DNA from 4 places in the Pseudovibrio sp. Tun.PSC04-5.I4 genome. Region 3 is predicted to be linked to each of the others. Evidence: riboswitches for the same ligand, from Rfam matches in the RefSeq annotation. Region 3 holds a riboswitch; each other region holds the start of a gene.
The links. Region 3 has a riboswitch for thiamine pyrophosphate ahead of thiC (phosphomethylpyrimidine synthase ThiC). Riboswitches for the same ligand answer to the same signal wherever they lie in the genome.
Positions count from the first base shown of each region.

Region 1 (7,691 bases), on a different contig from region 3:
TGATAGCGGGACACGTGAGCCTGCTTCCTCGCTTCCGACCAAGGGGTCTGTAAAAACAAATGCGGAAGAGCGTGCCTGGGTTCCAGGTGAAGCACGCCGCACAAAGTTGGAAACACGCTCTAAGTCGGCTCCTGAAATTGAGGAGCCTGCGAAGGTTGCGCCAAAGGCTGGCCGCAAACCTGCCTCCTCTCGCAAGCCTGTTGTTGCGCAACGTGTTGGCGATGCGATTGAGCAGGAAGAAGGCTTGAAGCCTTCTAACACACGCCGTTTTGTGAGCATGATTATTGTCTTACTTCTCATTCTCGGCGCAGCTGCTGGCGTTTACAGTCAGCGTGATCTGATTTTATCAACATTGTTGCCTGTTGAAGGTGCTGATAGTTCTGAGACGATTGGCACGCCAATCGATGAGAATGAACCTCTTCGTGTTGAGCCTGAACGGTCTCCAAAAAAGAATACAGAACGCCTGTTGGAACCGGAAGATGGGGCCATGGTCTCGCCTGATGCGACGCGCGTGACAACGACGCGAATTACGCGAAATTCCTCGAGCGCGACGCCAGCTGAACCTGCAAGCGGCACGTCTCCGGCCAAAGTTGTTGGCACGCGTGAAACAGCTGTTCCAGTTGCGCAAGTATTGCCGGTGAAAGAGCCTGAGCAACAGAACGCGGCCGTAAAAACCAATTCGGTGCCTCGGGCTGAGACGATTACAACTCAGGCCACCGTTTCTCCTGTTGCCCAGCAGAGCATCCTTTATGAGGAAGCTTTGACGCAAGGGGCGTCCGGGTCAGCATCGCGCGGCAATGTGGTCTGGTCTTTGGAAGACTCTGATGGCGCTTCTATGATTAAGGCTGTCGCGTCACTGCCTTCCCGCAATTTATCTGTCGAGATGACGCTGAAGCCGAACAACGACAAATCTTTGCCAGCAAGTCACCTTTTGGAGTTGAACTTCATGTTCCCGGAAGGGTTTGACGGCAAGGGCGTTGAAAAGGTTCCGGGCCTGATCATGAAGAAAACTGAATCTGAAGCTGGTGATCCATTGGATGGGGCAGCAGTTAAAGTCTCGGATACACTGTTCTGGATCGCTCTTTCCGACAGTGAAGAGGAAAAAACGAAGAATTTGAAGCGGCTTATGGAGCGTGAGTGGATTGATGTTCCATTGCTTTACAACAGTGGTCGTCGTGCAATGCTTACCTTTGAAAAAGGTGTGAGCGGCAACAAAGTTATCGCACAGGCAATTCAGAGCTGGAAGTAACCTGATTTCAGCAATTTAGACAAATTTTGAAAGGCCCTTCCTTGTTTTGAGGTGGGGTCTTTTCCATTGCAGTTGTCCCCCGGGTTTGAAAATCTCCTTGCAAACTTTCGTAGAAACGCGCATGTTCCTCGCTATTCCGAGGGGTGCTTTTCTTTGAAAAGCTGAGATTGCCATGAGCTAACCCTTTGAACCTGATCCGGGTAATTCCGGCGAAGGGACGGGACCTGAGCCATTATTCCCGGATCTCCATGTTTGCAAGTTGCTGACCTAGGAGATCCTATGTTTAAAAATTCCATGAGAGCCATAAAGAGCTCCGCTGTTTTGAAAGCGTCCCGAGCTTTCAATTGGGCCTTAATCCCTTCTTGTGAGGGGGTGGAATGCTGAAGCGAGTTCTTAAACGTGTTTCCCGGACAGTATTCGGGTTGTTGGTTTTTGTTGTGCTGTGGGATGTAGTGGTTCGGATTTGGGAGATCCCTCCGTTTCTATTGCCGCCTCCGGCTGCGGTTTACATCGCCTTTCTCAACCAAGGTGCTTTTTTGCTGCATCATGCAAGCATCACGGCTTATGAAACACTTCTGGGTTTCATTTTTGGCGTGAGTGCAGGGGCGTCTTTGGCTCTGTTGCTGAGTATGTCGCACAAAGCGCGTCAGTTTTTGTTACCTCCTATTACAGCCACTCAATCTCTTCCTGTGTTTGCGATCGCACCCTTGCTGGTGTTGTGGTTTGGCTTTGGCCTCGCCTCAAAGGTCGTGATGGCGGTTCTTGTCATCTTCTTTTCTGTGACCTCGACGTTTTATGACGGGTTGCGGCGAACAGATTTTGCTCTGCTGGATCTTGGGAAACTGCACCGGCTTAACCGGTGGCAAACACTCCGTTTTATTCGTATTCCAGCCGCGTTACCTTCGCTGGCCTCTGGTATGCGGATTGCAGCGGTGTTTGCGCCAATTGGTGCGGTGGTTGGTGAATGGGTTGGTGCAAAAGGTGGATTGGCTTTCATCATGCTGCAGGCAAATGCGCGGATGCAGACGGCGACGATGTTTGCAGCGCTGATTTTGCTTGCGGTGATGGTTTTGGGCCTTCGGGCCATTGTTGAATTTGCCACTTCTCGGATGATCTACTGGCAAAAAGAGATTTAGATCTCAGAGTATGAGGACGTATGTCTATGAAAAAACTGGGTATGTTGTTTGGGGCAGCGCTGCTTGCCAGTACGCTTCAGGTACAGGCTTCTGATAAGCTGACTGTGTTGTTGGATTGGTTTGCGAACGCCGACCACGCGCCAATTATCGTTGCGCAGGCACGTGGTTTCTTTGAAAAAGAAGGCCTTGATGTTGAGCTGATTGAGCCAGCTGATCCTTCTATGCCACCAAAGCTTGTTGCAGCAGGACAGGGCGATATTGCCGTCTCCTATCAGCAGACGCTTCACCCGCAAATCGATGCGGGTCTGCCTTTGGTGCGTATCGGGACACTGGTTGCCACGCCGCTTAACACTCTGATTGTTCTGGAAAATGGGCCGATCAAGACATTGGCTGACCTTAAAGGCAAGCGTATTGGTTATTCTACCTCCGGCTTTGAAAGTGCGATGTTGGGCAAGATGCTGTCCAGCGCTGGCGTTTCGATTGATGATGTTGAGCTGATCAATGTGAACTTCTCTCTGTCTCCTGCTTTGATGGCTGGCCAGGTTGATGCGGTGATTGGCGGCTACCGTAACTTTGAGCTGAACCAGATGGAAATTGAAGGCGCGAAAGGCCGTGCGTTCTACCCGGAAGAGAATGGCGTGCCGGTTTATGATGAGCTGATTTATGTGGCTCACAAAGACAAACTGGATGATCCACGCCTGAAGAAATTCATCAATGCGATTGAAGCGGCAACCGTTTACCTGCTCAACAACCCTGATGACTCATGGAAAGGCTTCCTTGAGGTTTACCCAAATCTTGATGATGAGCTGAACAAGCGAGCATGGGCCGATACTTTGCCACGCTTCGCAAGCCGCCCAGCTGCCATGGACAATGGTCGTTATGAGCGTTTTGCGAACTTCTTGCTGGAGCAGGGGTTGATTAAAACAGCTCCCCCTGTTGAGACCTACGCAGTTGAATTGCGCTAAGGCTTCTAAGTCTAAACTAAATATTGAGCCTCCGAGTTTCGGGGGCTCTTTTTATTTGTAGGCTAAATGCCGTTACTGCGCTGCATCCTTGAGTGTTTCATTGAGCGATAGGTCACTCAGGATGTGTTTCTCAAAGGCTGCGTAAATTGGTGCGTGGCTTTCATCAGCAAGGGATTTGCATTCATCCAGCAGCGTAAGCGCTTTTTTCCGGTCTGCTTCCTCGAATAAAGCATGAGCCATATTGCAATGAATGTTCTTGAGTTTCAGGAAAGCCTCAGAAAAAGCCATGGATGGATCTCCGAGAAGTGCAAAGGCGCGGATCTGATAGTGCCCGATCTTCACCGGCACTGTTTCCAGTGTTGCCAGTTCTTGCATATGACCGCGTGTGGTCTCGCAAATAAGCAGATTGTGACCAGCTGCTGCGCAATGACGGGACAACTCTTCGGCCAAATCAACACAGCGACCTAAAGGTGCGTAACGGAAATGCCTTCTTGTGCCAGTTTCACCAAGGGCTGCTTGTCCAGTCGAAATGCCAATATCCAGGGTAACTTCGTGGGCCTTCATGTTTTTCTGGGAAAAGTGGAACCGGTCTTTGAGATTGAACCGTGTCATCTGCTTTTGCATTTCTATAGCCGTACGGCAGGCATGGGATGCATGGAACGGATCATCCATTGGTGCATTCCAATAAGCGCTTAACCCAGATGTCGCGAGCAGGTTCAGCGTTCCATCATGGCTGTGGACCTCATCTAAATGAGCTGTTTGGAAGGTGTTGGAGAAGCTTGCGAGGTCATGAGGAGCCAAACCCTCATAATATCGGTTAAAGCGGCGTATGCGCGTTGTAAGGCAGGTTATTTCACGCTGATTACCTTCAAGCGGGAACTCTTCAGACTGGACAAGCAGCTTTTGCATGAGTTTGGGCGATAAAATCCCAACGAAACGCTCCTTGGTTTTGGTGCGAGTACTGTTGAACGTGATACGCCGAATGCCGTTGGTGACCGCAAAGGCCAGCAGCACTACCAGTGTTGGGAAAAATGGTTCGAGGACGATATTTTTAAGAGCAAATTGATGAAGCGCAACCCCGTTTATTGCTGCAATAGCCAGAACCGTTATGAGCAGACTGAGCCAAAACCCTTGTGTCGCCGAAAAGAGAACGATAACAACACCCACCCCGATTAACATCGCCAATTCAGCATGTTGTGCCCAACTGGGAGTCCTTATGAAATTAGCGGTTTGCAGCGTTTGGAGGGCCTGTGCATGGCGCTCTGAGCTTCGATCATTCAAGCCAATGACAAAATAACTGCCCTGTTTGGGCGGCCAAAATTTAGAGGTTCCCTGCACTCCTAATAGATCTGATGCATTAAGGATCTGCTGAGAAGCTTGGTAATTTGTGTAGATGAGCATTTCGGCGTCTGATGAAACTGGAATATTCTTAAGTTGGAAGCGGAGCTCTGTTTCCTCTAAGGGCGAGGATGTCTGTGTGTTTGCAGTGCCGTACAGATAAGCCTCCATCGCAAGCGAGTTGCGCGGCTGGCCTTTCACTCCTAACTGGAGTGGGTAAGTTAAGCGAACAGCACCTTCACTATATTGAGAGGCATCTTGATAACCGACTGATTTTGCAGAGGTGATGAAGATAGAGAGGGGCGGTTTGGCTGCCTCTATATCTGAAAGTGGTCTGTTGAGTAGAACTGGATGTCGAGAGATGACGGATTGCAGCAGAGCATCGTGATTTGGATAAAATGATCTGTTTGAGGACAGCAATTTATCATAGACAATGCTGCGCAATGCGGGTGATGTTGGATCCTCCTTCCGAAGGTCCAAGTCCAGAATGATCAATTTTGGTGTGTATTCCCCCAGTTTTTCAAGGGTTTGCGCCAACTCTAGACGCTGGTACACCGGCTCCTGCGTTTGCCTGTTTGATTCTTGCGTAAGATGGATCGTGTATACGGGAGATGCTGATTGCGTGTTTGGCCAGGCCAATTGCAATGCACTTTGACTTACATAAGCGACGCCATCCAATACCTGCGGGTAGAGGATACGGAGAAGTGCGGCAATAGTAATGAGTAATCCTGCAGTAACCGCCGCAAGCATGCGGTTGGTCTGCGATAACCTGCCAGAGCCAAGCATTGTATTTCCCCCCGAAAGGGGAAGTCACCGACACTGACTTTGGATCCCCTCTTCATTGACCTTAGGAAAGGCACGAGGGTAGAACAAGCCTAACTGTTGATTTAAAAGGCTGTTTACAAATTTATTTCGTATTTTAAGTTAATTCATCTAAAATTAGTTGAAAGCAGGTGCCTTAGGCACCCGCGTGTTATTGTGTCATTTCCAATGCGCTTTCTTGTACGGCCTTTTGGACCTTCTCAAAAGCACGAACCTCGATCTGGCGCACACGTTCACGACTCACCCCAAATTCGGTGGAAAGCTCTTCCAGAGTGATTGGTTTTTCTGATAGGCGACGTGCTTCAAAAATGCGCGTTTCGCGTGGGTTCAATACACTCATTGCATTCTTCAGCATATTGCGGCGAACATCGAACTCTTCCTGTTCAGCGAGCACTGATTCCTGATTTTCGGAGCTGTCAACGAGCCAATCCTGCCACTCGCTGGATTCACCTTCTGAAGAGCGCAACGGTGCGTTCAGTGAAGAGTCACCTCCAAGACGGCGGTTCATGGAAACAACTTCGGTCTCAGTCACACCAAGGGTCGTTGCTATGTGTTTGACGTGTTCCGGGCGCAAATCACCATCTTCAAAAGCCTGAATTTTGCCTTTGATGCGACGCAGGTTGAAGAACAAGCGCTTCTGATTGGCCGTGGTACCCATTTTTACAAGGGACCAAGTGCGCAGAATGTATTCCTGAATGGAAGCTTTAATCCACCACATTGCGTAGGTCGCGAGCCTGAAGCCTTTATCCGGCTCAAAGCGTTTGACAGCCTGCATAAGGCCAACATTACCTTCGGAGATAACTTCGCCCAATGGCAAGCCATAGCCGCGATAGCCCATAGCAATTTTTGCGACGAGACGCAGGTGGGAATTGACCAGTCTTTCAGCTGCTTTTGGTTCGTCGTGTTCCCGGAAGCGCTTGGCGAGCATGTACTCTTCCTGCGGCTGTAGCATCGGGAATTTTCTAATCTGGTCTAAATAGCGACTTAAGCCGCCTTCGCCACCCGTGAGGGCTGGTAGGTTCCGGGCCATAAAGCACCCTCCTTGTTTCGTGTTCCCGCCTGATTGGACATCAGAATTTTGGCAAACACACATAGGTGCCTTCAGATGAAGCGCACCTGTCGCCTTTATATGGGAACATTATGGCCAGAACGCTACCAGATTGGCAGATTTTTTGGCCTAAATTTTTTGTAATGATTGGAGAAGACTTGCAAAGTCGGCAGGTAACTCCGATTCAAACTTCATTAATTCCTGTGTTCTGGGGTGCGCAAACGCCAAAAGACCTGCATGCAGTGCCTGACGTGTGAACTCCGCGAGCTGCGTTTTTAATGGATCTTGAAATTTATTATATTTAGTTTTGAAACCAGAACCGTAATCCATATCACCAATCAGTGGATTTCCGATATGAGCCATATGAACTCTGATTTGATGAGTTCTTCCCGTTTCCAACCTGCATTCTATCAGGCTAGCAACAACTGGCTCATCTTGTGCGCCAAAGCGTTCTTTCACTTGCCAATGGGTAATGGCATGGCGACCACCGGTCTTAAGGACGGCGATTTTTTGTCTGTTTGTTGTGGAGCGCGCGAGGTTCGCTTCGATGGTGCCCTTTAATACAGAGGGAGCTCCCCAGACCAATGCTTTGTAAGCTCGTTCCAGTGGACCTGTTCTGCCATGGTCAGCAAACTGTGCAGCCAGCCCCTGATGCGCCAGATCGTTTTTGGCAACAACCAGCAAGCCGGTGGTGTCTTTATCAATCCGATGCACGATGCCTGGGCGTTTTACGCCGCCGATCCCCGACAGGGACGACCCGCAATGATGGATAAGTGCGTTGACCAAGGTTCCCGTTGGATTGCCTGCGCCAGGATGAACCACGAGGCCAGCCGGTTTGTCGATGACGATCAGATCATCATCCTCATACACAATCGTAAGGGGAATATCTTCCGGCTGGGGTTCTGCTTCTTCCGGCTCAGGGACAAGAAGAGTGATTGTATCTCCGTCACAGACTCTATATTTAGGCTCCATCACCGTGCGCGGGCCAATATTAACCTGGCCTGCCCGGATCAGGGCTTGCAGCCGATTGCGGCTGAAGTCATCTAAATGAGCGGCTAAAACAGCATCCAGTCGGCGGCCAGTATCTTCTGGACCGGTTTGGACTTCTGCGTGTTGCTGCTCATTCGTGTTTA
Region 1 covers NZ_FNLB01000006.1:3,682,505-3,690,195, forward strand. The annotation lists gene BLS62_RS22435 (RodZ family helix-turn-helix domain-containing protein) at 1-1,249, shown strand, start outside; TPP riboswitch at 1,379-1,484, shown strand; gene BLS62_RS22440 (ABC transporter permease) at 1,627-2,385, shown strand; gene BLS62_RS22445 (ABC transporter substrate-binding protein) at 2,412-3,350, shown strand; gene BLS62_RS22450 (CHASE2 domain-containing protein) at 3,423-5,474, opposite strand; gene rpoH (RNA polymerase sigma factor RpoH) at 5,662-6,540, opposite strand; gene BLS62_RS22460 (RluA family pseudouridine synthase) at 6,688-7,691, opposite strand, start outside.
Region 1: another riboswitch for thiamine pyrophosphate. It lies ahead of BLS62_RS22440 (ABC transporter permease); the one in region 3 lies ahead of thiC (phosphomethylpyrimidine synthase ThiC).

Region 2 (7,691 bases), on a different contig from region 3:
AACAATACATTGAATGGGTTCTGGAGCATGTGAATGCAAAAGTGCATCGCCCACGTTACGTTGGCCGTCCACCTTCCGCAGCAACTGCAACTGGCTTGATGTCAAAGCATTTGGCACAGTTACAAGCATTTCTTGACGATGCATTCGCCGAGTAAATACATCGTAATCAGGTGAAGTCCGACAGGCCTTTTAGGGGCCCTGAAACGAAAAGAGATAGAGACATGGCGACGGAAATTCGAGTGCCCGTACTGGGTGAATCCGTAACCGAAGCAACAATCGCTCAATGGTTTAAGAAGCCGGGCGATGCGGTGAATGTAGACGAGCCACTGGTTGAGCTTGAAACAGATAAGGTAACAGTTGAAGTGCCTGCGTCTGTATCCGGCAGACTGGACAGCATTGATGTTAAAGAAGGCGAAACTGTCGAAGTTGGGGCTCTCTTGGGCTCAATCTTGGAAGGTGCCGCTGGTGCTGTATCCGCTCCTGCTGCAAAAGCCGCACCAACAGCAAAGGCAGCTCCTGCAGCTGCCGTTGAAACTGTTGAAGTGTTGGTTCCGCAAGCTGGTGAAAGCGTGACCGAAGCTGAAGTTGGCGAATGGTCTGTTAAAGTTGGCGATACGGTTAAAGCTGACCAAATCCTCGTTGAGCTGGAAACAGATAAAGCTGCGCAGGAAGTTCCAAGCCCTGTATCCGGTACTGTCGTTGAAATTGCACAGGCAACTGGCGCGACTGTAGAACCGGGCAACTTGCTCTGTAAAATCGCCAAGGGTGAAGGCGCTGCTGTTGCAGCTTCTGCGCCTGCAGTGGCAGCTCCAGCGCCAGCCGTTTCCAGCACAAACATGCCAGCAGCTCCGTCTGCAGCAAAGATGATGGCTGAGAAAGGCTTGTCTGCTGGTCAGGTTGCCGGCTTCGGCAAACGCGGTCAGGTTCTGAAGGGCGACGTTCTTGCAGCACTTGCTGCGGGCGCGAATGCTACTCCAGCTCCTGCAGCTGCACCGGTCGCTGTTCGTGCAGTATCGGCTCCAACTGACGAAGTTCGCGAAGAGCGTGTTCGCATGACCAGGCTGCGCCAGACTATCGCGCGCCGCCTGAAAGATGCACAGAACGCAGCGGCTATGCTGACCACTTACAACGAAGTGGACATGAAGCCGATCATGGACCTGCGCAAGCAGTACAAGGATATTTTTGAGAAGAAGCACGGCGTAAAGCTTGGCTTCATGGGCTTCTTCACCAAAGCAATCACCCATGCTCTTAAAGAAATTCCAACTTTAAACGCTGAGATTGACGGCACTGACATTATCTACAAAAACTACGCACACATCGGCGTTGCTGTTGGCACACCGAAGGGTCTCGTGGTTCCTGTGGTTCGCGATGCAGACCAGATGTCTATTGCTGAGATCGAAAAAGAAATCGGCAATCTCGGTCGTAAGGGTCGGGACGGCAAACTTTCCATGGCGGATATGCAGGGTGGCACATTTACCGTTTCTAATGGCGGTGTTTACGGTTCCCTGATGTCTTCTCCAATCCTGAATGCACCGCAGTCCGGTATCCTCGGCATGCACAAAATTCAGGAGCGCCCAGTTGCAATCAACGGTCAGGTGGAAATCCGTCCGATGATGTATCTGGCCCTGTCCTACGATCACCGTATCGTGGACGGCAAGGAAGCGGTGACGTTCCTTGTTCGCGTTAAAGAGAGCCTTGAAGATCCTCAACGTCTGATTTTGGACCTTTAATATAAACGTGCCCGGCACAGTCCGGGCACATTTGCTTTAGGTGGAGATTGGCGCACAAATCGGTTGTTGCAGCCTTCTCCCTTCTACAAATAGGGATTTGCAAATGTCCTACGATCTCGTTGTTATTGGAACAGGCCCTGGCGGTTATGTTTGTGCGATCAAAGCGGCTCAACTCGGCATGAAAGTTGCTGTTGTTGAAAAGCGCAAGACGCATGGTGGCACCTGCCTGAATATCGGCTGTATCCCATCCAAAGCCTTGCTACACGCCTCAGAAATGTTTGAGGAAGCAAATCACAACTTTGAAACCCTCGGCATTAAAACTTCCAAGCCAAAAGTGGACTGGAAGGTAATGCTGGCGCACAAAGACAAAGTGATCGACGGCAATGTAACTGGCATCGATTACCTCTTCAAAAAGAACAAGATCGACGCCCATATGGGAACAGGTCGCGTTCTTGGTGCTGGCAAGGTTGAAGTTAAGGCCGAAGATGGGTCCACTTCTATCGTCGAGACCAAAAACATCGTTATCGCAACTGGTTCTGATGTCATGCCTCTACCGGGCATAGAACTCGACGAAAAAACAATTGTCTCTTCAACTGGTGCGCTTGAGCTGGAAAAAGTTCCAAACCGCATGGTTGTTGTCGGCGCAGGCGTGATTGGTCTTGAGCTGGGGTCAGTTTACGCCCGTTTAGGTACTCAGGTTACCTTTGTTGAGTTCATGGACAAGATCCTTGGCCCAATGGATGCTGACGTTTCCAAGCAGTTCCAGCGTATGCTTAAGAAGCAGGGCCTGACCTTCAAGCTGTCTTCCAAAGTAACCGGCGTTCAGAAAAAAGGCCGTGCACTTGAAGTCACTGTTGAGCCAGCTGCAGGTGAAGCTGCTGCTGTTACGCTGGAAGCAGATGTTGTTCTCGTCGCCATTGGTCGCCGCCCATACACAGAGGGCCTTGGTCTTGCTGAAGCGGGTGTTGAGCTGGACGAACGTGGCCGTGTGAAAACGGATGGGCATTATAAAACCAACGTAGACGGTGTCTACGCAATTGGTGATGTGATTGTGGGTCCTATGCTCGCGCATAAAGCTGAAGATGAAGGCGTTGCCCTTGCTGAGATGCTTTCTGGGCAGGCTGGACACGTCAACTACGATGTCATCCCAGGTGTTGTTTACACATCCCCTGAAGTTGCAAGCGTTGGCAAAACTGAAGAAGAACTGAAAGCTGCTGGTGTTAAGTACAAGTCTGGCAAGTTCCCATTCTCAGCGAATGGCCGCGCCAAGGCGACGCTTCACACGGATGGTTTCGTAAAAGTTCTGGCTGATGCGGACACAGATCGCGTTCTCGGAGTTCATATTGTCGGCCACGGCGCTGGGGAGATGATCCACGAAGCATGTGTTCTGATGGAATTTGGCGGATCCTCCGAGGATCTGGGTCGTACATGTCATGCGCACCCAACAATGTCCGAAGCAGTAAAAGAAGCTGCTATGGCAACATTTTCTAAGCCGATTCATATGTAATCTGGAAATTCCGTATAACGAGAAAGCCGCGTCAGGAAACTGAAGCGGCTTTTTTCAGTTTCTGAAAAGTTTATATTCAGCGTATCGCTTTTGCAGGCTCCATTTGGTTCTGTAAAGCAGGCGAGTAATAAGCTGTCGTACGCTAGGCTCTACTTCCCTCTTTTTTTCAGAAATATTTGCAGAAATTGTTGAACTGAAAATGTTGGTCTGCGTTGAGGATTGTGCGATAGCAACGGGAAAGGGGAGAGCTGCGTAAATAGGAACACCATGATCGTAAGATCTGTCATACATCGTATCAATAGGCGCTTGAAAGGTATTGCAGTAGGGGATCAGTTTATTTGTGGCTCGTTTGGTGATTACGTATGCGACAGTTCCGGTGAGGCCCTGTGCACATTTTACAATCGAAAGCCGGTCATTTAGCGTTTGTACCGTCATACTCTTCCCAACACGACCTCCATAAAGCCTGAGCATATCAATTTCGGTAAAATCTATAGACTCAAGCAGTTTTGGGATGTCGCTTTTGATGCTGATATCATCTTCAAAAATTACATATGCATCAGAGTTGTTATCATCAAGGAGTCGTTGCCAAAGTGAGATGTGGCTCATTCCGCATGCAATTTCCGATTTGGATAAACCTCGTCCAATTTGTGAAATTGTACGGTCCGGATCGTATTGGTAATCGCAGCGATCAAGTGTTTGAGGAGTAACAGCTTCAAACACCTCGATTGGGATAGCCCATTTTTCACACTGAGAAAGAATATTATTACGTCTTTCAATGTGATCTACCAGATTTACTGCAAAATAACGAAATCGCATTTTCTTACCGTTTGGCATTTTCTATTTACGCATGCATAAATAGAAAATACTCTTCCTGACTAGACGGTGGTTACAATATCATTCACTCTGCACTAAAATATAGCTGCGTGTCTTTGTTTGGATTGTCGGGTCATGGCTTTCAGTGCGAACGTAAGCTTGAATTCTCTGCCCCATAGGTCGAAGTTCAACATGTTGTGCTTTGAAAAAACCGCCAAATCTGAACGTCAAAACACCACTGAAACTCAATTGTCCGGGGGCCCAACCCCATTTGCAATCTCGTGGAGAGCAACTTGTGTAAACTCGGGCTCTCACTGCAAGTTTATCGTCAATGCAGTAGCCTTCGACTTCAACTGAAGTCAGTTCATTGAGAGCGGCTTTGGGGTTCTCCCAATTACCCAGCTCAAGCATTTCCGATTTTCGAATTTCGCAGGCTTGCTGAGCTTCGGCTACTGAAGCATAAGGCACAAAACCGCCAAGTAACATGCAAGCTAGTGTTATCTGTCTCAGTGTCATGACTAAAAGCTCCCCGCCTAGTCCTCTCATATATCAATGTAGATAGGCTCAGCGAGGAGTAAATGCGTGTTTTTTCCTATCACCTAAGGTCTTTTGCTGAAGCAATGATAGATCTAAGTTCTTTCGTTGCCTCAGAAACATCTGAAGCCCCACAAATTGCTGAAATCACTGCCACACCATCTGAGCCACTCGCGATAACTTCACCTGCATTGGCAAGGGAGATTCCCCCAATGCCCACAACAGGGAGTTTGGCTTGTTCAGATAGGTGGCAAAAGTTCTGCATTCCAACATCCGCAGCATCGTCCTTGCTGTTTGTTGGGTAGCAAGCGCCAATGCCAAGGTAATCACAGGCTTCAATGTTTGCTGAATCTAACTGACCCTGAGTGCTTACAGATAAACCGAGGAACTTGTCCGGGCCTATCAACTCGCGTACCTTGGTTGCATCCATGTCGTCTTGCCCAACATGTACACCATCCGCATCAACTGCGAGAGCGACGTCAACACGATCATTGATGATCAGCGGCACATTCAGCGGCTTCAGGGCCGCCATCAGCCGTTCTGCCAGCTGGATTTGATCACGCGTGGTGCCGGTCTTATCGCGCAGCTGCACAACAGTGGCCCCGCTTTTGGCAGAAGCAACAGCCACATCAACGGGGTCTTGTCCGGGACAGTCTTGTGGCCCCAGAACCAGATAGACTGAAAGATCAAGCAACGGCTTCATGCATTTTCACTCGCGCTGTCGTTTCAATAATGTCGTTGTTCAATTGGTAAAGGCCGTTAATGATGTCTAGTTGCAAGCTTGCGGGACCAGCCGTTTCCTTCGCCGCAATTTCCCCAACAACACCGAGGTAAACCATTGCGTGAATAGCTGCATCAAAGGGGTCGTCGCAAACTGCTAAAGTCGCGCCTGTGAGCGCCGTAGCCGTGCAACCAAGTCCGGTGACATAAGGCATCATGGCATCGCCGTTTTCAACCTGCGCAGTCCGCTTGCCATCCGTGATGAAATCAATAGGGCCGGAAACAACCACAACAGCACCAGTGTGTTTTGCTAAACTCTTCGCGCTGGCAAGTGCCGCATCGGAACTATCGGTGCTATCAACGCCTTTGCCTCCACTGCCTTGTCCTGCTAACGCCATGATTTCAGAAGCATTCCCGCGAATAACACTAGGCTTGTTCTCAAGCAGCTCAATAGCCAGTTTTGTACGGAAGGTGAGGGCACCAACGGCTACAGGATCCAGCACCCAAGGTCGGCCAGCTTTGTGCGCGGCGGCTGTTGCCAACTTCATAGCTTCTGCTTGAGCAGGGGTGACAGTTCCCACATTCACCACAAGCGCGCCTGCCACGCTCGCTAGCTCTGGTGCTTCTTCAGGTCCATCAACCATGGCAGGGGAAGCGCCCAGTGCAAGTAGGGCATTGGCCGTGGTGTTCGCGACTACAATATTCGTCATATTGTGAACGAGTGGACTGTTTTCACGAATAGCAGAAAGAGTTGCGCAAGCGCTTTCGACAGGACCCATATTTTCCTCGGTCTTGTTAGGCGAAAGAGAGCAATTGTTCCAAGGCTTTGTGCGGCTTTAGGATTACCGAACCAGAACATATTGTGAGTGCTCCCTTCGCTGGCATTATCCAGATCAGGTTCATCGAGTATAATCTCAGCCCCAGCATAGCTGCTGTAGGCACCCCGTTTCACGTCTCAAACCCTAGGGGATCTCCCTCATGAGATCAAGCAGGTGATCGTGCGTGAGCTACACTATCAACGACGAGGATGTGCTTTGTCGTAGGCGTCCAGCAGGCGAGCGCTGTTCACTTCCGTATAGATTTGCGTGGTTGAAAGGCTAGCGTGGCCCAGCAGTTCCTGAATGCTTCGCAAATCTCCGCCCTCAGAAAGCAGATGCGTCGCAAAGGAATGGCGCAGAGCATGAGGTGTTGCTGTATCCGGCAAACCAAGAGCGCCGCGGATCTTCTGCATGGCCAGCTGAATCATCCGTGCATTCAACGGACCACCTCTAACCCCCCGGAATAATGAGGAGTTTGCCGAAAGGTCAAAGGGACATTGCTCTTTGTAGGCGTCGATGGCCTCGACGACGATAGGCAGAACCGGAACGATCCGCTCTTTGTTGCCCTTTCCACGAATGCGAATGGACTTATCGCCACCTTTAGGTGCGGATGCCGGAGTAAGTGAAAGTGCCTCAGAAATACGTAATCCACACCCGTAAAGTATTGTAAACACAGCTGCATTGCGGGTTTCCACCCAAGGCGTGTCCTCAAAGGAAAGGTCACTGCTGACGATCGCCTTGGCTTCCTCAACTGGAATAGGCTTTGGCAAGCTACGTGGAATACGCGGAGTACGCACAGCACTTGCTCCAGCAGCATTTACCTCGCCGCGCTCCTCTAGAAATGAGAGGAAGGAGCGGATGCCAGCCAGTCCGCGCGCCAGTGTTCGTGTCTGTGCTCCATCCCGTCGCCGGGTTGCGAGGAAACCGCGAAAGTCGTTTGGTTTCAAGGACTCAAGGTGTTTTATGGCAACCGGTTCCCCTTCATAACTCGTCATGAATTTGAGGAACTGGCGGATGTCGCGTTCATAGGCTTCCAGTGTTCGTTCGGCCAATCGCCGTTCGGAACCGAGATGATCAATCCAGTCTTCAATCGCTGCTGAGATATCTGGTTTGCAGATGATCAGCAGGTTTTCGCCGCTATCTAAGGAATTTGCCATGCGGAAAGTGTAGGGGTGAATCCTAGCGGAATGGTTACCAAATAATAACCATTCACGTATTTGCGTAGCGCAATTCTGGATTTACGTAACCCGGATCTGCTCACCATGGTCATTGATGATCCGGTCAATCTCCTGCCGGGCCGCCAGCGCAAACCGCTTTTGGTTCTCTGTTGGCACTGTGGAATCTCCCAGAACCACGATATTCTCATCGTTAAATCGGTTTGCAGGTCCCGTGTAGTTGAAGCTTCCGACAATCATGACACTATCGTCAATCACCATAAGCTTATGATGCAGCTTGCCTATTTTGCTCGACCCGCGCACGAAATGGAGATCCGCACCCGCATCAGCAAGCGGACGTGTCGCCGCCCAATCCTGTCCACCTTGCCGCGCGTCTAGTGCTCCGCGCACCTTC
Region 2 covers NZ_FNLB01000006.1:2,734,488-2,742,178, reverse strand. The annotation lists gene BLS62_RS18040 (2-oxoglutarate dehydrogenase E1 component) at 1-155, shown strand, start outside; gene odhB (2-oxoglutarate dehydrogenase complex dihydrolipoyllysine-residue succinyltransferase) at 222-1,730, shown strand; gene lpdA (dihydrolipoyl dehydrogenase) at 1,834-3,237, shown strand; gene BLS62_RS18025 (glycosyltransferase family 25 protein) at 3,292-4,071, opposite strand; gene BLS62_RS18020 (hypothetical protein) at 4,132-4,566, opposite strand; gene thiE (thiamine phosphate synthase) at 4,646-5,287, opposite strand; gene thiM (hydroxyethylthiazole kinase) at 5,271-6,083, opposite strand; TPP riboswitch at 6,156-6,260, opposite strand; gene BLS62_RS18005 (tyrosine recombinase XerC) at 6,320-7,279, opposite strand; gene BLS62_RS18000 (phospholipase D-like domain-containing protein) at 7,361-7,691, opposite strand, start outside.
Region 2: another riboswitch for thiamine pyrophosphate. It lies ahead of thiM (hydroxyethylthiazole kinase); the one in region 3 lies ahead of thiC (phosphomethylpyrimidine synthase ThiC).

Region 3 (7,691 bases):
ATCAATGGTAACAAGCTTGTCTTGCTCATCCCCCATTCCCTCAACGCCTAATGTCCAGACATAAACGAATTCTTCCTGCCCTGTAATCTTGGGCATATATGGCGATTGACAGGTTTCATCTGCAAAAGCTCTAAACGGTCCGGCCGCAGCCGCAGCGGCAACAACCAGCGCACCAAATTCTCTTCTATTCATAAGATCTTCCCATAGAAATTAATAAATGAGTATTTCGAATTACCTCCAACTCACCGGAAAGAGCGTCTGAATTTGCTCTTTCGGCATCAACAATTGAGCAGTGCTGAATGGCAGCTGATGCGCGTATGTTTTCTTCTTTGAGCACAGGCAAAATATGTGTGTGAAGCCGCGGCTTTATACGGTTTGTAGGGCCAACAACACCCATGCTGAAGAGCGCCCCAAGGCGGCCAACCATGATGGGCACTGCAACGCTGGTGACACCGTCATCAATCTCGCCATCACAAAGCGCATATCCATCACGCCGTACGTTTTGAAGCTCTGCTGCGATGTCAGAGGCCTCAATAAGAGTGTCTTGCGTAAACTGAACACGCTCGGTTTCCAGCAGTTCATCACGCAGCTCGGGCAATATAAAAGCAGCAATTGCTTTGGCAGAGGAGCATGCGTGAGCAGGTCTAATCCCAAGGCCTGGATAAATATAAGATATTGATGGATTGCTGGGAGGCTCAATATGAATCAGGACCACCCGGCCACCACGATATCGTGCCAGAAAAGCCGTCTCCCCAAGTTCAATCACAATCCGGTGGATCATAGCAGAGACAGCTTTGATCACATGAGACTCTGATTTTCCGGTGAGGGCAATTTTGATGAACCGGATACCCAGAACATACCGTTTACAGTCCTCTACCTCATCCAGAAAACCGCAGTGGAGCAGGGACGACAGATTCCGATAGATCGTTGCTCTGGGCAGCTTGGTCATCTGCGCAAGGTCGTTCGCACTGACCGGCTTGGCGGCTCCAGCAACAGATTCCAGCAGCTGTATCAAACGTTCCTGCATGAGATTCTCACATTACGGACGTTTGAAGCGTATTCTGAGAAAAGATTACCCGGCAACCCGTAAGATTTGACAGAGTGAAAGTGGGTTTTTGCGGCTTATGTCCTGCGAATATGCGTCACTGAGTGCTCGCAGGTTCTGCAAACATCAATCAAACGCCTCGTTGCGGCAAGGAAAATGGCAGGTTAATATTTCACCTCGTTCTTGGATGGAGGAGCCGTTCTATGTCTTTTCGCTCAGTAATTAATTCTGGAATTGCAGAATACATTACGAGCGAAACCAGAGCGCAACGAAAACGCAGCTCCTTCGAAAAACAACGAAGTTGACGAGGTGAGAGAGTGTCAAGTTCATAACACGCCATAGCATAGGGAGAAATTTTCATGCGACTCAACTCTAAACTACTCGATCTTTTGGGCATTGAGCTGCCGATCATTCAAGCGCCGATGGCGGCGGCAAGCGATTCTAAGATGGCTGTTGCCGTGGCCAAAGCTGGTGGTTTAGGTTCACTTCCTTGCGCCATGCTCGGCATCGACAAGATGCGTGCCGAGATCGAGGCCTTTCGAGAGCAGACCGACAAACCTTTAAACGTTAATTTCTTTTGCCATATCCCCCCGACACCTGATCCCCTGCGTGTGAACACCTGGAAGCAGCACCTTTTGCCTTACTATGAGGAATTGGGATTAGATCACAACGCAGCTGCTACCGCCGTAGATCGCCTTCCCTTCAATGAAGCAATGTGCGAGGTCGTCGAAGATCTCAAGCCTGAAATTGTCAGCTTTCATTTCGGTGTACCAAGCGAAGCTTTGCTTGATCGTGTCAAAGCGAGTGGTGCTGTTATTCTAGGTTGCGCAACAACGGTTAAAGAAGCCTGCTTTCTGGAGGCTAAGGGCTGTGATGCTATTATCGCCCAAGGCTACGAAGCCGGCGGGCACCGTAGCATGTTTTTAACTGATGATATTGCCACTCAAACAAGCACCTTTGCTCTAGTCCCGCAGACTGTTGATGCGGTTAATGTGCCGGTTATTGCAACGGGCGGCATCGCCGATGGTCGAGGTGTGGCTGCTGCTTTTTTACTCGGTGCAACTGCAGTTCAAATCGGCACGGCTTATCTCCTCACACCGGAATCGCTCATTTCTGATCTGCATCGAGCAGCGCTAAAAACAACCAGTGTCGATAATACAGCGATAACCAACGTATTTTCAGGTAGGCCAGCCCGCGGAATTATGAATCGGATGATGCGTGAGAATGGACCAGTGTCCGACATAGCTCCAGCTTTCCCAAGAGCCGGAGATGCCCTTGCGCCGTTAAAAGCGGGCGCTGAAACCAAAGGTAGTACTGATTTTAGTTCACTTTGGGCCGGACAGGCTGGAGCGTTGTCTATTGAAATTGGGGCACACGCGCTCACTCAGAAATTAGCGAATGATGCGGTGCAACGGCTGAAATCAATGGTGGACGCCTGAACGATCAATCAACAGAGCAGCCAAATACGCGCGGCCAATTTCAGGTTAAGTTGATAGCCCTCTAAAATGTGTTCAGTGCGGGATTTTGGACTCGTCTTCAGGTTAATGTGACGGCACCGTCTCAATAAGGTTGCCTTGACAGTTGTTCATAATCGTTCTAGCTAAAACGCATGCAGGGGAGTCTCACTTAGGAGACTGAGAGGCTGACGGAGCGAAAGCTCGGCGACGCGACCCTTTGAACCTGACCCAGTTGATACTGGCGTAGGAAGCGAGGATTGTGTGCATCCCACCGGGATTTTCTTTTGTAACGGCGCAATCCAGCAAGCAGGGTATTCCTGTCTGTTTCCCAGCCAAAATTCATCTGGTGTCTTTTTCGAGTTGTTGACTTGAGGAGCACCACAATGAACATCCCAAATCCCCAAATTACAAAAGGCGGTTTGCCTGCTTCCCGCAAAATCTACGTAGAAGGATCTTTGCACCCAGATATCCGCGTTCCAATGCGTGAGATTTCGGTTCACCCAACAGCTGGCGAACCACCACTTCCGGTTTATGACAGCTCAGGTCCCTACACAGACCCTAAGGTTCGAACAGGTATCTGTCAGGGGCTAACTCCGTTAAGGCGCCAGTGGATTGAAGCGCGCAATGATACAGAGGTGTATGTAGGGCGCGATATCAAGCCAGCAGACAACGGCTTTGTTCAAGGCGATCGTTTGACTCCGGAGTTTCCGGTTAAACCAATCCCTCTTCGCGGGAAGGGTGATAAAGCTGTTACCCAGCTTGCTTATGCACGTGCAGGCCTAATCACCCCAGAAATGGAATTCATCTCCATTCGTGAAAACCAGATGCGAGAATCCGTTGCTGAAGAGCGGTCAGGCAATGACTGGGGGGCAAACATTCCAGACTATGTTACCGCCGAGTTTGTACGCAGTGAGGTTGCTGCTGGCCGAGCGATTATTCCTGCTAACATCAACCATCCAGAGAGCGAGCCAATGATCATTGGCCGAAACTTCCTCGTAAAGATCAATGCAAACATGGGCACGTCAGCCGTAACCTCCTCTATGGAAGAGGAAGTTGACAAGATGGTCTGGGCAATCCGCTGGGGTGCGGACACTGTGATGGACCTATCTACCGGACGTAACATCCATAACACTAGAGAATGGATCATCCGCAACAGCCCCGTTCCAATTGGTACGGTGCCGCTTTATCAGGCGCTGGAGAAGGTCAACGGCATAGCAGAAGATCTAACCTGGGAAGTCTTCCGTGACACACTGATTGAACAAGCGGAACAGGGCGTCGATTACTTCACGATCCATGCCGGCGTTCGCTTGCATATGGTTCCAATGACGGTCAATCGAGTGACCGGTATTGTCTCACGCGGTGGATCCATCATGGCCAAGTGGTGCCTGCATCATCACAAGGAGAGCTTTCTTTATGAGCGCTTTGATGAGATCTGCGATATTTGCCGTCAATACGATGTGAGCTTTTCTCTTGGAGATGGCCTGCGCCCCGGTTCCATTGCAGATGCAAACGACGAAGCGCAGTTTGCAGAACTTGAAACACTTGGTGAGCTAACTAAGATTGCTTGGGCCAAAGACTGTCAGGTGATGATTGAAGGGCCGGGCCATGTGGCCATGCACAAAATTAAAGAAAATATGGATAAGCAGCTGGAATGCTGCCACGAAGCTCCATTCTATACGCTTGGACCTCTCACCACCGATATTGCACCGGGTTATGATCACATCACCTCGGGAATAGGTGCAGCCATGATTGGCTGGTTCGGCTGTGCCATGCTTTGCTATGTCACCCCAAAAGAGCATTTAGGTCTGCCTGATCGTGATGACGTAAAAACCGGTGTCATAACCTACAAGATTGCTGCCCATGCAGCCGATCTTGCCAAAGGTTTGCCGGGGGCACAGCGGCGTGATGATGCTCTTTCCCGTGCACGGTTTGAGTTCCGTTGGGAAGACCAGTTCAACCTTTCACTGGACCCGGATACAGCACGTGAATTTCATGACCAAACCTTGCCAAAGGACGCTCACAAAGTTGCGCATTTTTGCTCAATGTGCGGACCTAAGTTCTGTTCCATGCGGATTTCTCACGATATTCGTGCGGAAGCGCAGAAAGAAGGCATGGAAGCTATGGCCGCGAAATTCCGCGATGACGGCGAACTTTACATGCCCGTTCTGGAGCCAAGTGAATGATCACAATCGCAGGTGCAGGCCTTGCAGGTCTTGCCTCAGCCTATGAGCTTGCCAAACGGGGCAGAGGCGTAAGGGTATATGAGCTTGGAGAAGGCCCCGGTGAAAACAGCGTTGCCCGGTTTGCCGGGGGAATGCTAGCTCCCTATTGCGAGCGCGAAAGTTCTGAAGAAGACGTTGTGACCCTTGGAGTAACTGCAGTGGACTGGTGGGCGAAGGTTACTCCCGTCATCCGCCGGGGAACACTTGTTGTTTCCCCGCCTCGCGACCGTGCTGAGTTGACACGATTTGCCCGTCGCACTTCCAATTTTCAGGAGGTGGACGGCGAAAGTATTGGAAAGCTGGAACCTGCTCTGAAAGGACGATTTCAAAAGGGACTCTTTTTTCAAGATGAGGCTCATTTGGACCCTCGCAAAGCGCTTGTTGATCTAACCAGCAAAGTTCAGAGCATGGGAGTAGAGATTATCTACGGCTCCCATGCTCCAGCCAATGTGGATTTGAACTGTACAGGCACAGCAGCTGCTCTATCTGCCCTGCGACCTGTGCGGGGGGAGATGGCTGTTCTTCATTGCCCGGAGGTTGAGATTACGCGCACCTTGCGTTTGCTCCATCCTCGTATGCCTCTTTATCTTGTTCCACGTTCAGACAACCACTTCATGATCGGCGGAACGATGGTGGAAAGTTCATCCAACAGAGCACCAACCCTGCGTTCGCTTTCTGAGCTAATGAGCGCTGCTTTTACCCTTCATCCAGCCTTTGCAGAGGCTAGCGTGGTGGAAATCGGGGCTGGTTTGCGGCCCGCTTTTCCAAACAACTTACCTCGCCTTATCGAGCAAGACGGCACGCTTTATCTCAATGGGCTTTACCGACACGGCTTTTTGCTCGCACCCGCTATGGCGCAACAAGCAGCCCAAAGACTTCTTTCGGAGAGAACAGATGAAAATCATCGTGAACGCAGAACAGCGTGATGTAAGCGGCTGCACGCTGGCCAAAGCTCTGGAAGAGCTGGACTTCATCAGCACAGCAATTGCAACCGCCCTCAATGGTTGTTTTGTACCGAGGGAACAACATGCAGAAACCACCCTGTCAGAGGGTGATCGGCTGGAAGTCCTCGCACCAATGCAGGGTGGTTGATATGATCATCTACGGAGAGGAAATAAACTCACGCCTGCTGCTTGGCACTGCCCAGTATCCATCCCCGGTCATTTTGAGTGCCGCGATCAAATCCAGTGGAACCGACATCATCACGGTATCCTTACGGAGAGAGACAGCAGATGGGTCTGGTGCTGGCTTTTGGGATCTGTTCAAAAACACTGGCTGCAAAATCTTACCCAACACAGCTGGCTGTCATTCTGTGCAGGAGGCAGTAACAACGGCACACATGGCGAGGGAATTGTTTGAGACTGACTGGATTAAGCTAGAGGTCATTGGAAACTCTGACACCTTGCAGCCAGACGTCTTTGGATTGGTTGAAGCGGCGCGAATTCTGAACGCGGATGGTTTCAAAGTGTTCCCCTACACCACGGATGATTTGGTTGTTGGAGAAAAGCTAGTGGAAGCAGGATGCGAACTACTTATGCCTTGGGGCGCGCCTATTGGCTCTGGCCAAGGACTGCGCAACCCTGATGCATTGCGCACCATGCGAGCCTACTTTCCGGATATCCCTCTCATCGTAGATGCCGGGATTGGTCGACCTTCTGATGCAACACTGGCCATGGAGTTGGGTGTGGATGCAATCCTCCTCAACACGGCAGTTGCTAAAGCCGGAGACCCAACCGAGATGGCGCGGGCAATGGCACTCGCTGTCGAGGCTGGCCGTGCGGGCTATAACGCTGATCCGATGGAACGCCGTGATATGGCAGTTCCTTCAACACCTGTTCTCGGCATGGCGGAGTTGTTGTAATGGAACGATTTTATCTCATTGTCGGACATGTAGACTGGATTGAGCGCCTTGTTCCACATGGAGTAAAGCTGGTTCAGCTGCGTATTAAAGACGAACCAGAAAAAGAAGTGCATCGGCAGGTAAAACTCGCAAGGGAACTGTGCGCGCATCTGGGCGCACAACTGGTCGTCAATGATTATTGGCAAATGGCGCTAGAATTGGGCTGTGATTTTGTCCATCTAGGGCAGGAGGATATGGATACCGCCGACTTTGCTGCCCTTCGCAACGCAGGTATCCGATTTGGCCTTTCTACCCATGATGAAGGCGAACTGGAGCGGGCTCTATCTTTCAATCCAGAATATATCGCTTTGGGGCCTGTTTATCCTACCCTACTAAAAAAGATGAAGTGGGCGCCACAAGGCTTGGATCACGTCACACGCTGGAAAAGCATTGTTGGAAGCACTCCTTTGGTTGCCATTGGCGGACTAACTCCGGAGCGATTACCCGATGTCTTTGCGGCAGGTGCAGATAGCGCCGCTGTGGTGACTGACATCCAACGTGCTGCAGATCCTGTGCTAAGAACCAAAGAATGGGTGGAGGCGTGTAGGCCATGAAACGCTACACTCGCCAAATGATTTTGCCCGAAGTTGGGACTAAAGGGCAAGATCATCTTGCTCAATCTCATGTGCTGGTCGTCGGAGCCGGGGGCCTTGGTTGCCCAGTCCTTCAATATCTTACAGGAGCTGGTGTCGGAACCATCACCTTGATAGACCCTGATGTGATTGAGGAAAACAATCTCCACCGCCAACCACTTTACAGCATGGATGATATCGGCAAAAGCAAGGTTGAAGCCGCAGCCAGCCGTCTTACCGCTTGCAATCCTGAGATCGAACTACACTCCTTCATAAGCACAGTTAACTCAGCCAATGTCGCCGACCTTGTTAGGCGTGTTGATCTGGTGATTGATGCAGCCGACACCTTTGCTGCCTCCTACACACTCTCAGATGAATGCAGGCGCCAGAGAAAGCCGCTTATCTCAGCCTCGGCTCTCGGGCTTACAGGGTATGTGGGTGGTTTCTGTGGTGGAGCGCCCTCACTACGGGCGGTGTTCCCAAATCCTCCTGACA
Region 3 covers NZ_FNLB01000004.1:54,940-62,630, forward strand. The annotation lists gene BLS62_RS03895 (methanethiol oxidase) at 1-192, opposite strand, end outside; gene BLS62_RS03900 (IclR family transcriptional regulator) at 185-1,027, opposite strand; gene BLS62_RS03905 (NAD(P)H-dependent flavin oxidoreductase) at 1,405-2,484, shown strand; TPP riboswitch at 2,649-2,769, shown strand; gene thiC (phosphomethylpyrimidine synthase ThiC) at 2,886-4,685, shown strand; gene BLS62_RS03915 (FAD-dependent oxidoreductase) at 4,682-5,650, shown strand; gene thiS (sulfur carrier protein ThiS) at 5,619-5,816, shown strand; gene BLS62_RS03925 (thiazole synthase) at 5,818-6,585, shown strand; gene BLS62_RS03930 (thiamine phosphate synthase) at 6,585-7,178, shown strand; gene BLS62_RS03935 (HesA/MoeB/ThiF family protein) at 7,175-7,691, shown strand, end outside.

Region 4 (7,691 bases), on a different contig from region 3:
TATTCGCTACTGTATGTCTGGTGGTGCGCCGCTTCCTGTTGAAGTGAAACAGAAGTTTGAAGCGCTAACCGGTTGTGTGCTGGTGGAAGGGTACGGCTTGACCGAGAGCTCTCCTGTTGCGACAGCCAATCCAATGGATGGAACTGGCAAGGACGGCTCCATCGGCGTTCTTATGCCTGGAACGACCCTTGAGTTCCGCGATTTGGAAGATTTGGAAAAGATTGTCGAAAAAGGTCAGAAGGGTGAGGTTTGTATCATTGGCCCTCAGGTGATGAAGGGCTACTGGAACCGACCTGATGAGACTGCTAAAACGCTGGAAGATGGTCGTATCTTGCATACCGGTGATGTTGGTTACATGGATGAAGACGGGTTCATCTTCCTTGTGGATCGCATCAAAGACCTCATTATTTGCTCCGGTTACAACGTTTATCCGCGTGTGATTGAAGAAGCACTTTATCAGCACCCAGCTGTTGCTGAGGTGATTGTGATCGCAATTCCAGATGGATACCGCGGGCAGGCCCCAAAAGCGTTTGTGAAACTGAAGGACGGTGAAAGCTCGACGGAGAAGGACCTGAAGGACTTCCTGAAAGGGCATATCTCCAAGATCGAAATGCCGAAATCCATTGAGTTCCGTGATGAGCTGCCAAAGACCATGGTTGGTAAGCTCTCCAAGAAGGAACTTGTTGAGGAAGAAGCTTCTAAGTCTCGCAATTCTGAGCGTATCTAGTGGTTCAGCTTAATTGATAGATTAACCCCTCGCAGTGATGCGGGGGGTCTTTGTCTAGAGCGGGCCGACTTGTTGGGTAACCGCGTTAATGGGTTTTGGCTGGTGCCGTTCCCATCGTTACTTTCCTACCCAACACTGTTTCGCGGTGCAGGGTGTAAAGCGATGCGCCAACAATGATTGCGCCGCCGAGATATGTTGTCCATAGCGGCCAGACGCCGAAAATTACAACGGAAATCAGAGCTGCGTAGACCAAGCGGATGTAGTCGAATGGGGCGATTGCGGAAGCTTCCCCATATCTGAGCGCTTGGATGTTACACATTTGCGCACTCCAGCTGACACCGGCAAGAGCCAGCAGCAACAGACCTTCATTGAACTCAATCGAGACCCAGTAGTAGATGCCGAAGGGCGCCATGATCAGGCCGACGAATGTGGCTTGAAATGTCAGGATGGTGATCGGTCTATCCAGTTGAGTGACCTTGCGCAGGATAATGCCCACCATGGCAGCACATGCTGAGGCCAGAATAGCCATGAGGCTGTAGGTTCCTAGCGCTGCGCCGTTGCCGGGCTGGACGATGATCATCACGCCAATGAAGCCCAGCACTGTCGCTGAAATCCGATGGATGCCAATGACTTCCTTGAGGAAAAAGACCGCGAAAATGGTGATGAAGAACGTTCTGGCAAACCCAATCACGGTGCTTTCTGCCAGAGGTAGGTGAATGACGGCTGTGAACCCGAAGTACATTGCTGCAGAGGCCAGCAGGATACGGCCCAAGTGTAGCAGAGGTGCTTGCGTTTTAATGGAGCCCGGAAAGCCCTTGATGATGATCGGTGCTGAGATGATCAGCATAAAAAACTGGCGCAACATAAGAATTTGAGTGACGTGCATACGATCGCCAAGCAGTTTTATTATGGTGCTCATTATGGCCATGAGAAAAGTAGCCAGAAGAGCCCAGCAGATGCCGCGTGTGTTGTTTGAAAGGCTTTGCCATTTTTTGGAAAACCTAATCTTGAACGCAGCAGTTGTTGAGCTGTCTTCAGACTTCGCTGAAGGAACAGGCATGTAACTGCTTTCGAAGCTGCCCTGTTGCAGGGGAAATGGACCGGACACTATGTCAGGTGCAGAGGGCGCTTTGATGAGAGCAAGCGCTAAAAGCAACAGAGAACAGGTGGGTGTAAGTTATAAATAACCCCATGTTCCCTGTTTGGTCAATTTCAAAAACACCAATGCGATTGAGAGTTTCGACAGTAAGCGCGAAGACACTGGCAACAATTTACCTTAAAATTACTGGATTACTGCTGTTTTTAAAGCGTATCTGGCCTGCGCCAATTGCCTTAGTTGAGTTGAATTTTGAGTTTAGAAAAGACTTGCAGGTGATGAAATCCGCTGTAGGTTCTCTTGTAATACGTAATTTGCTGTATTTGGGAGATGGCAGTTTTCTGCTGCTCTTCGGCGTTTTGAGGTTTTTATGAATCAGGTTGCGACACCTAAATTTGGAATTGGCGCTCCCGTGCGTCGTAAAGAAGACAATGCCTTTATTACAGGGCAAGGCCATTACACCGACGATATATCCGTTGAGGGTGCGGTACATGCCGTTGTCCTCCGCTCCTCTCTTGCACACGCAAAAATTACATTGAGCGGCGTGGATGATGCGCGATCCATGGAAGGTGTTCACCTCATCCTGACTGCAGCTGATCTGGAGGGAATCAACAAAATCCCTTGTAAAGCAGTGCTTAAGCAGCTGGATGGAACAAGGCACTGGGTTCCCCACCGTGAAGTATTGTGTTCTGACACTGTTCGCTTTGTGGGAGATGCTATCGCCTTTGTGGTGGCCGATAGTATTGACCAAGCGCGTGCTGCGCTTGAAGTGATCGAGGTTGATTACGATGATCTTGATGTAGCTATTGGGTGTGAAGCTGCTCTGGATGAGAACGCTGCTTGTGTGTGGCCGGAACATGGAACAAACAAGGCGTTCCATATTGGCATGGGCAACAAGGACGCCATGGAAGAGGGCTTTGCTCAAGCGCACCATATTACCAAAATCAAGGTCGTCAATAACCGTTTGGTTTCCAACGCCGTTGAGCCTCGTGCCTGTATTGGTGAGTTTGATAATGAAAGCGGACGCTACACTCTGACGACTGGGACGCAGGGTGGTCACGGTATGCGTGACCTCATTACCAAAAATATCCTCGGCATTGATCCCAAAGATTTGCGTGTTGTGACGCCGGATGTGGGTGGTGGTTTTGGCACTAAGATGTTCACTTACCTTGAGTATCCGCTCTGCCTCGTTGCCGCTAAGCGGTTGGGGCGGCCTGTAAAATGGCTGCAGGAGCGCACTGAGCATTTCATGTCTGATGCACAAGGGCGTGACAACGTTTCAGAAGCTGAGCTGGCGCTTGATGCGGATGGCAAGATGATTGGGCTTAAGGTTCATGTCATCGCGGATATGGGAGCTTACTTGCACGAGTTTGGTCCGGGTATTCCTTCTATCGGCATCACGATGACCTCCGGGCTTTATGATATCCCCGGTACTTGGGTTGAAGCGACAGGGGTTTACACCAACACTGTTCCCGTTGATGCGTTCCGTGGTGCTGGTCGTCCAGAAGCTGCGTATGTGCTGGAACGGCTTGTTGATAAAGCTGCGTTTGAGACTGGTGTTGATCCGGCTGAGTTCCGCCGCAAGAGCTTTATCAGTTCTGAAGCTTTGCCTTACACAACGGCGCTGGGCCGGATGTATGATACTGGAGAGTTCGACGTCCATCTGACAAAGGCTTTGGAAACAGTAGGTTATGCTGGTTTTGCTGAGCGTGAAGCAGAAAGCAAAGCGAATGGGCTGTACCGCGGTATTGGTATGGCGACCTATGTTGAAGCCTGTGCGTTTGCTGGCGGCGAGGAAGCAACATTGGAGTTGAACAAAAACGGCTCGGTCACATTGTTGATTGGAACGCAGAGCAATGGGCAGGGTCATGCGACGGCGTATGGTCAGGTTGTTGCCGAGCAACTGGGTTTGCAACTGGATCAGGTGGAGATGGTTCAAGGTGATACGGACCGGGTGAGGACTGGTGGTGGTACTGGCGGGTCGCGTAGTATTCCGCTTGGACTGACCTCTGTGAAAGCTGCCTCTGAAACTTTGGTGCGTAAAATCAAAGAGATAGCCAGTGAGAAGTTAGAGGTTGGTGTTGCTGATCTTGAACTTGAAGATGGGCATGTTCGTGTTGTCGGGACTGATCAGCAGATCAGTCTTGTTGATATTGCCGGATCTTTACCTGAACAGTTGAGTGCAGCTGAGAAGGTGATGCAGGATGAGTGTACATATCCCAACGGAACTCATATCTGTGAGCTGGAAATTGACCCGGAAACCGGTAAGACTGAGATCTTAAAGTATGTAATCGTTGATGATTTCGGTGTGACCGTGAATCCGATGTTACTCGCCGGACAAGTGCATGGCGGAGCTGGGCAAGCGATCTCGCAGGCGTTGTATGAGAACACCGTTTATGACGAAACCGGACAGCTGCTGAGTGCATCCTATATGGACTATCATATTGCGCGTGCTGATAATTTGCCGAGTTTTGACTTCTCGACGAACAATGTTCCGTCGACGACAAATGCGCTGGGCATTAAAGGTGCTGGTGAGGCTGGATCTATTGGAGCAGCGCCTGCTGTGATGAACGCAGTGATGTATGCGCTTCGGAAGAATGCCGGTCTTGATGAGGTGGATATGCCTGCAACACCGGTGAAGGTCTGGAGCGCTCTTCAGCAGGCTCAAGGCTAAGTATTTCGTAAATCAGAAGCAGGCGGATTGATGTTGCTCCGCCTGTTTTCTTTAATATTTAGAATGCCTTAAAGGTGATAATGGTCTTTGTGTCCTGAATGCCTTCAAAGACTTGAACCTTCTCAGCGACGAAGTGGCCGATGTCGTCATCGTCATTGATGTAAAACTTTGCCAGTAGATCATAGTCGCCGGAGGTGGAGTAAATTTCCGAAGCGATTTCCGCATCCGCAATGGCGTTGGCGACCAGATAGGTTTTGCCCAACTGGCACTTAATTTTCACAAAGAACGGAATCATAATAGTGCTATCCTTCTGTCCCGTAAGCTCAATTTTGAGTTTGCGTGGTTTTGTGGGCATTTTGCGGTGAAGTTGCGTATTCTTGCAAGCTTTTGCGTTTTTTAAGAAAGATCTACCCCCAGTTGCTTCAATGAGGTGTCTGCGTGTTTTCTCTTGCAGTTCTGAGTCCGGTTTGCTAGCAAAATAACTCACCAATGGGGGTGCCGGATTTTAAGATGACGGCTGAGAGGCAACTGTGCCAACTCCTAGAACCTGATCCGGATTGTGCCGGCGGAGGGAATTGGGATGATTACCTGTAGTGTCGTTCCCACCGATTTAGGAAGAGGGAGCGCAAGCGAGATGGCTTATAAAACAGAGGACCTATGGCAGGTTTTTGAAACCGTGCGTGAGCGCGGTGTTCGTGTGCATTGCCTTACCAACTCAGTTGCGCAAAATTTTACCGCAAATGTGATGTTGGCCTGTAACATCGTACCGTCTATGACATCCTCCCATGATGAAATCCCGATCTTCACGGCTGGCGTTGATGGCTTGTTGATTAATCTGGGAACACTGGATGGGAAACGCCGGCATGGAATTCGCCTTGCGCTGGATGTGGCTGTAGAGCGTTCCATTCCTGTTGTGCTTGACCCCGTGAAAGTGGACCGTTCTTCCATCCGATTGGAATTTGCGCAGGATATCCTAAAGCAGAACATTTCTATCCTGAAAGCCAATAGCGCTGAGCTTGATAGCCTTAAACTCTGTGTTGGTGCGCAAACATTGGTGGCGCGTACTGGGGTAGAGGATTTTGTTCTTGGTAAGGATGAGGCTTGGCTTGTGCGCAATGGTCATCCGTTTATGGACAAGGTGACGGCTGTTGGCTGTGCACTTGGTGGTGTGCTTGCCGGTTTTGCAGCGGTTGAGCCTGATAAAGAGCTGGCAGTGTTGGCGGGCCTTGCCATTTATGGGGTTTGCGGCGAACTTGCCGCAGCCAATGCGAATGGTCCGGGAAGTTTCGCGCCAGCTTTTATCGATAGCATCTATGGGCTCAATGCTGATCAATTTGGGCAGCATGTGAAGTTGGACATAATTAAGAATAAGAGTGGAGAATTGGCCGGATGAGTGCAATTGCAGTCACGATAGCTGGGTCAGACTCAGGTGGCGGAGCTGGTATTCAGGCAGATTTGAAGACGTTTTCAGCCCTTGGCGTTTATGGCGCCAGCGTGCTGAGCGCCTTAACGGCTCAAAACACCAAGGGCGTAAGCGGTATCCATGATGTGCCGCCGGAGTTTGTTGGTGCGCAGATTGATGCGGTCTTTTCTGACCTTAAGGTAAATGCTGTCAAAATCGGGATGTTGTCTCAACCTGCAGTCATTGATGTGGTTGCCACAAAGCTGACGGAATATGGCGTTAAGCGCGTCGTTCTTGATCCGGTGATGGTGGCGACCTCCGGGGATGTTTTGCTACAAAACTCAGCGATTTCAGTCCTTAAGGACAAGTTGTTTCCATTGGCGGATCTTATTACGCCAAATATGCAGGAAGCGGCTTTGTTGCTGGATCAACCCGTCGCGCACTCCCGAGAAGATATGCTGATGCAGGCGAAAGCTCTGTTGGAGATGGGTGCTAAGGGTGTGTTGTTGAAGGGGGGACATGGGTCGGGCGACACCTGTGACGATCTTTACCTCACACATTTGGCGGAAAAGTGGTATACGGCTCCTCGTTATAATACGCAGAATACACATGGGACAGGATGTACCCTGTCTTCTGCTGTTGCTGCCGGGCTCGCCAAAGGGTTGGAGCTGGGCGCTGCGATTGGCGAGGCGAAAGACTATATTAGTCGTGCGATCAAAGCTGCGGACACGCTGGATATTGGCGAAGGCCATGGGCCTGTGCACCACTTTCATGAATTTTGGTCTAAGTAACAAAGGGCGGTCCTGATGACCAATAAAAAAGAACAATTTCTGACACGCCGTCAAGCTCTAAGCTTTGCTGGTGGGGTTGCCGCAGGCGGTGTTGTATTGGCCGCACCGGCACTGGCGCAAGAGGCTGCTCCTACCATTGAATGGCGCATGGTGACCAGCTGGCCGAAAAATCTACCGGGCCCGGGTATGTCTGCCCAACGCATTTGTGATCGCATCAACCTCATGAGCAATGGCCGTATACGCGTTCGCCTTCATGCCGCTGGTGAGCTTGTTCCTTCGTTTGAAGTGTTTGACGCGGTTTCCAGCAATACGGCTCAGATGGGGCATTCAGCCTCCATGTATTGGGTCGGTAAGATGCCGGGCTCTGCTTTCTTTACCACTGTTCCTTTTGGTATGTTGCCGCATGAGCATACAGCCTGGATTGACCAGATGGGTGGTCAGGACCTTTGGGATGAACTTTACCTCCCCTTTGGCGTTAAACCATTTATGGGTGGGAATACTGGCCCAACTATGGCGGGCTGGTATCGTGATCCGATTGAAACTCTGGATGACTTGAAGGGCAAGAAAGTTCGGATGTCTGGTCTGGGCGGGGAAGTGATGCGCCGTCTTGGTGTGACGCCAGTCAATATTCCTGTTGCGGAGATCTTCACCAGCTTGCAGACCCGTGTGGTTGACGGTGTCGAGTTCCTTGGTCCATGGAGTGACAGCGCTCTTGGGTTCCAAAAGCTCGTTAAAAACTACTACGGTCCGGGCTTCAATAAGCCTAATGGTACAGGTGAAGCTATTGTCAATGCAGTGGCGTTGGCTGGTCTTCCCGTTGAGCTGCAAAGTGTTGTAGAAGAAGCGTGCCGTGTTGAAGCGGATGTGGCACTGGCGGAGGCGAATGCGCAAAACGCACTTGCCCTTGATGTACTGCAGAGTGAACATAACGTGACGGTACGTGAGTTCCCAGAAGAAGTGCTGCAAACGCTGAAAGCAACCTCTGAAGAGGTGCTGGATGT
Region 4 covers NZ_FNLB01000006.1:4,165,221-4,172,911, forward strand. The annotation lists gene BLS62_RS24555 (long-chain-fatty-acid--CoA ligase) at 1-727, shown strand, start outside; gene BLS62_RS24560 (DMT family transporter) at 813-1,787, opposite strand; gene BLS62_RS24570 (xanthine dehydrogenase family protein molybdopterin-binding subunit) at 2,194-4,497, shown strand; gene BLS62_RS24575 (Lrp/AsnC ligand binding domain-containing protein) at 4,556-4,792, opposite strand; TPP riboswitch at 4,979-5,088, shown strand; gene BLS62_RS24580 (hydroxyethylthiazole kinase) at 5,132-5,890, shown strand; gene thiD (bifunctional hydroxymethylpyrimidine kinase/phosphomethylpyrimidine kinase) at 5,887-6,690, shown strand; gene BLS62_RS24590 (TRAP transporter substrate-binding protein) at 6,706-7,691, shown strand, end outside.
Region 4: another riboswitch for thiamine pyrophosphate. It lies ahead of BLS62_RS24580 (hydroxyethylthiazole kinase); the one in region 3 lies ahead of thiC (phosphomethylpyrimidine synthase ThiC).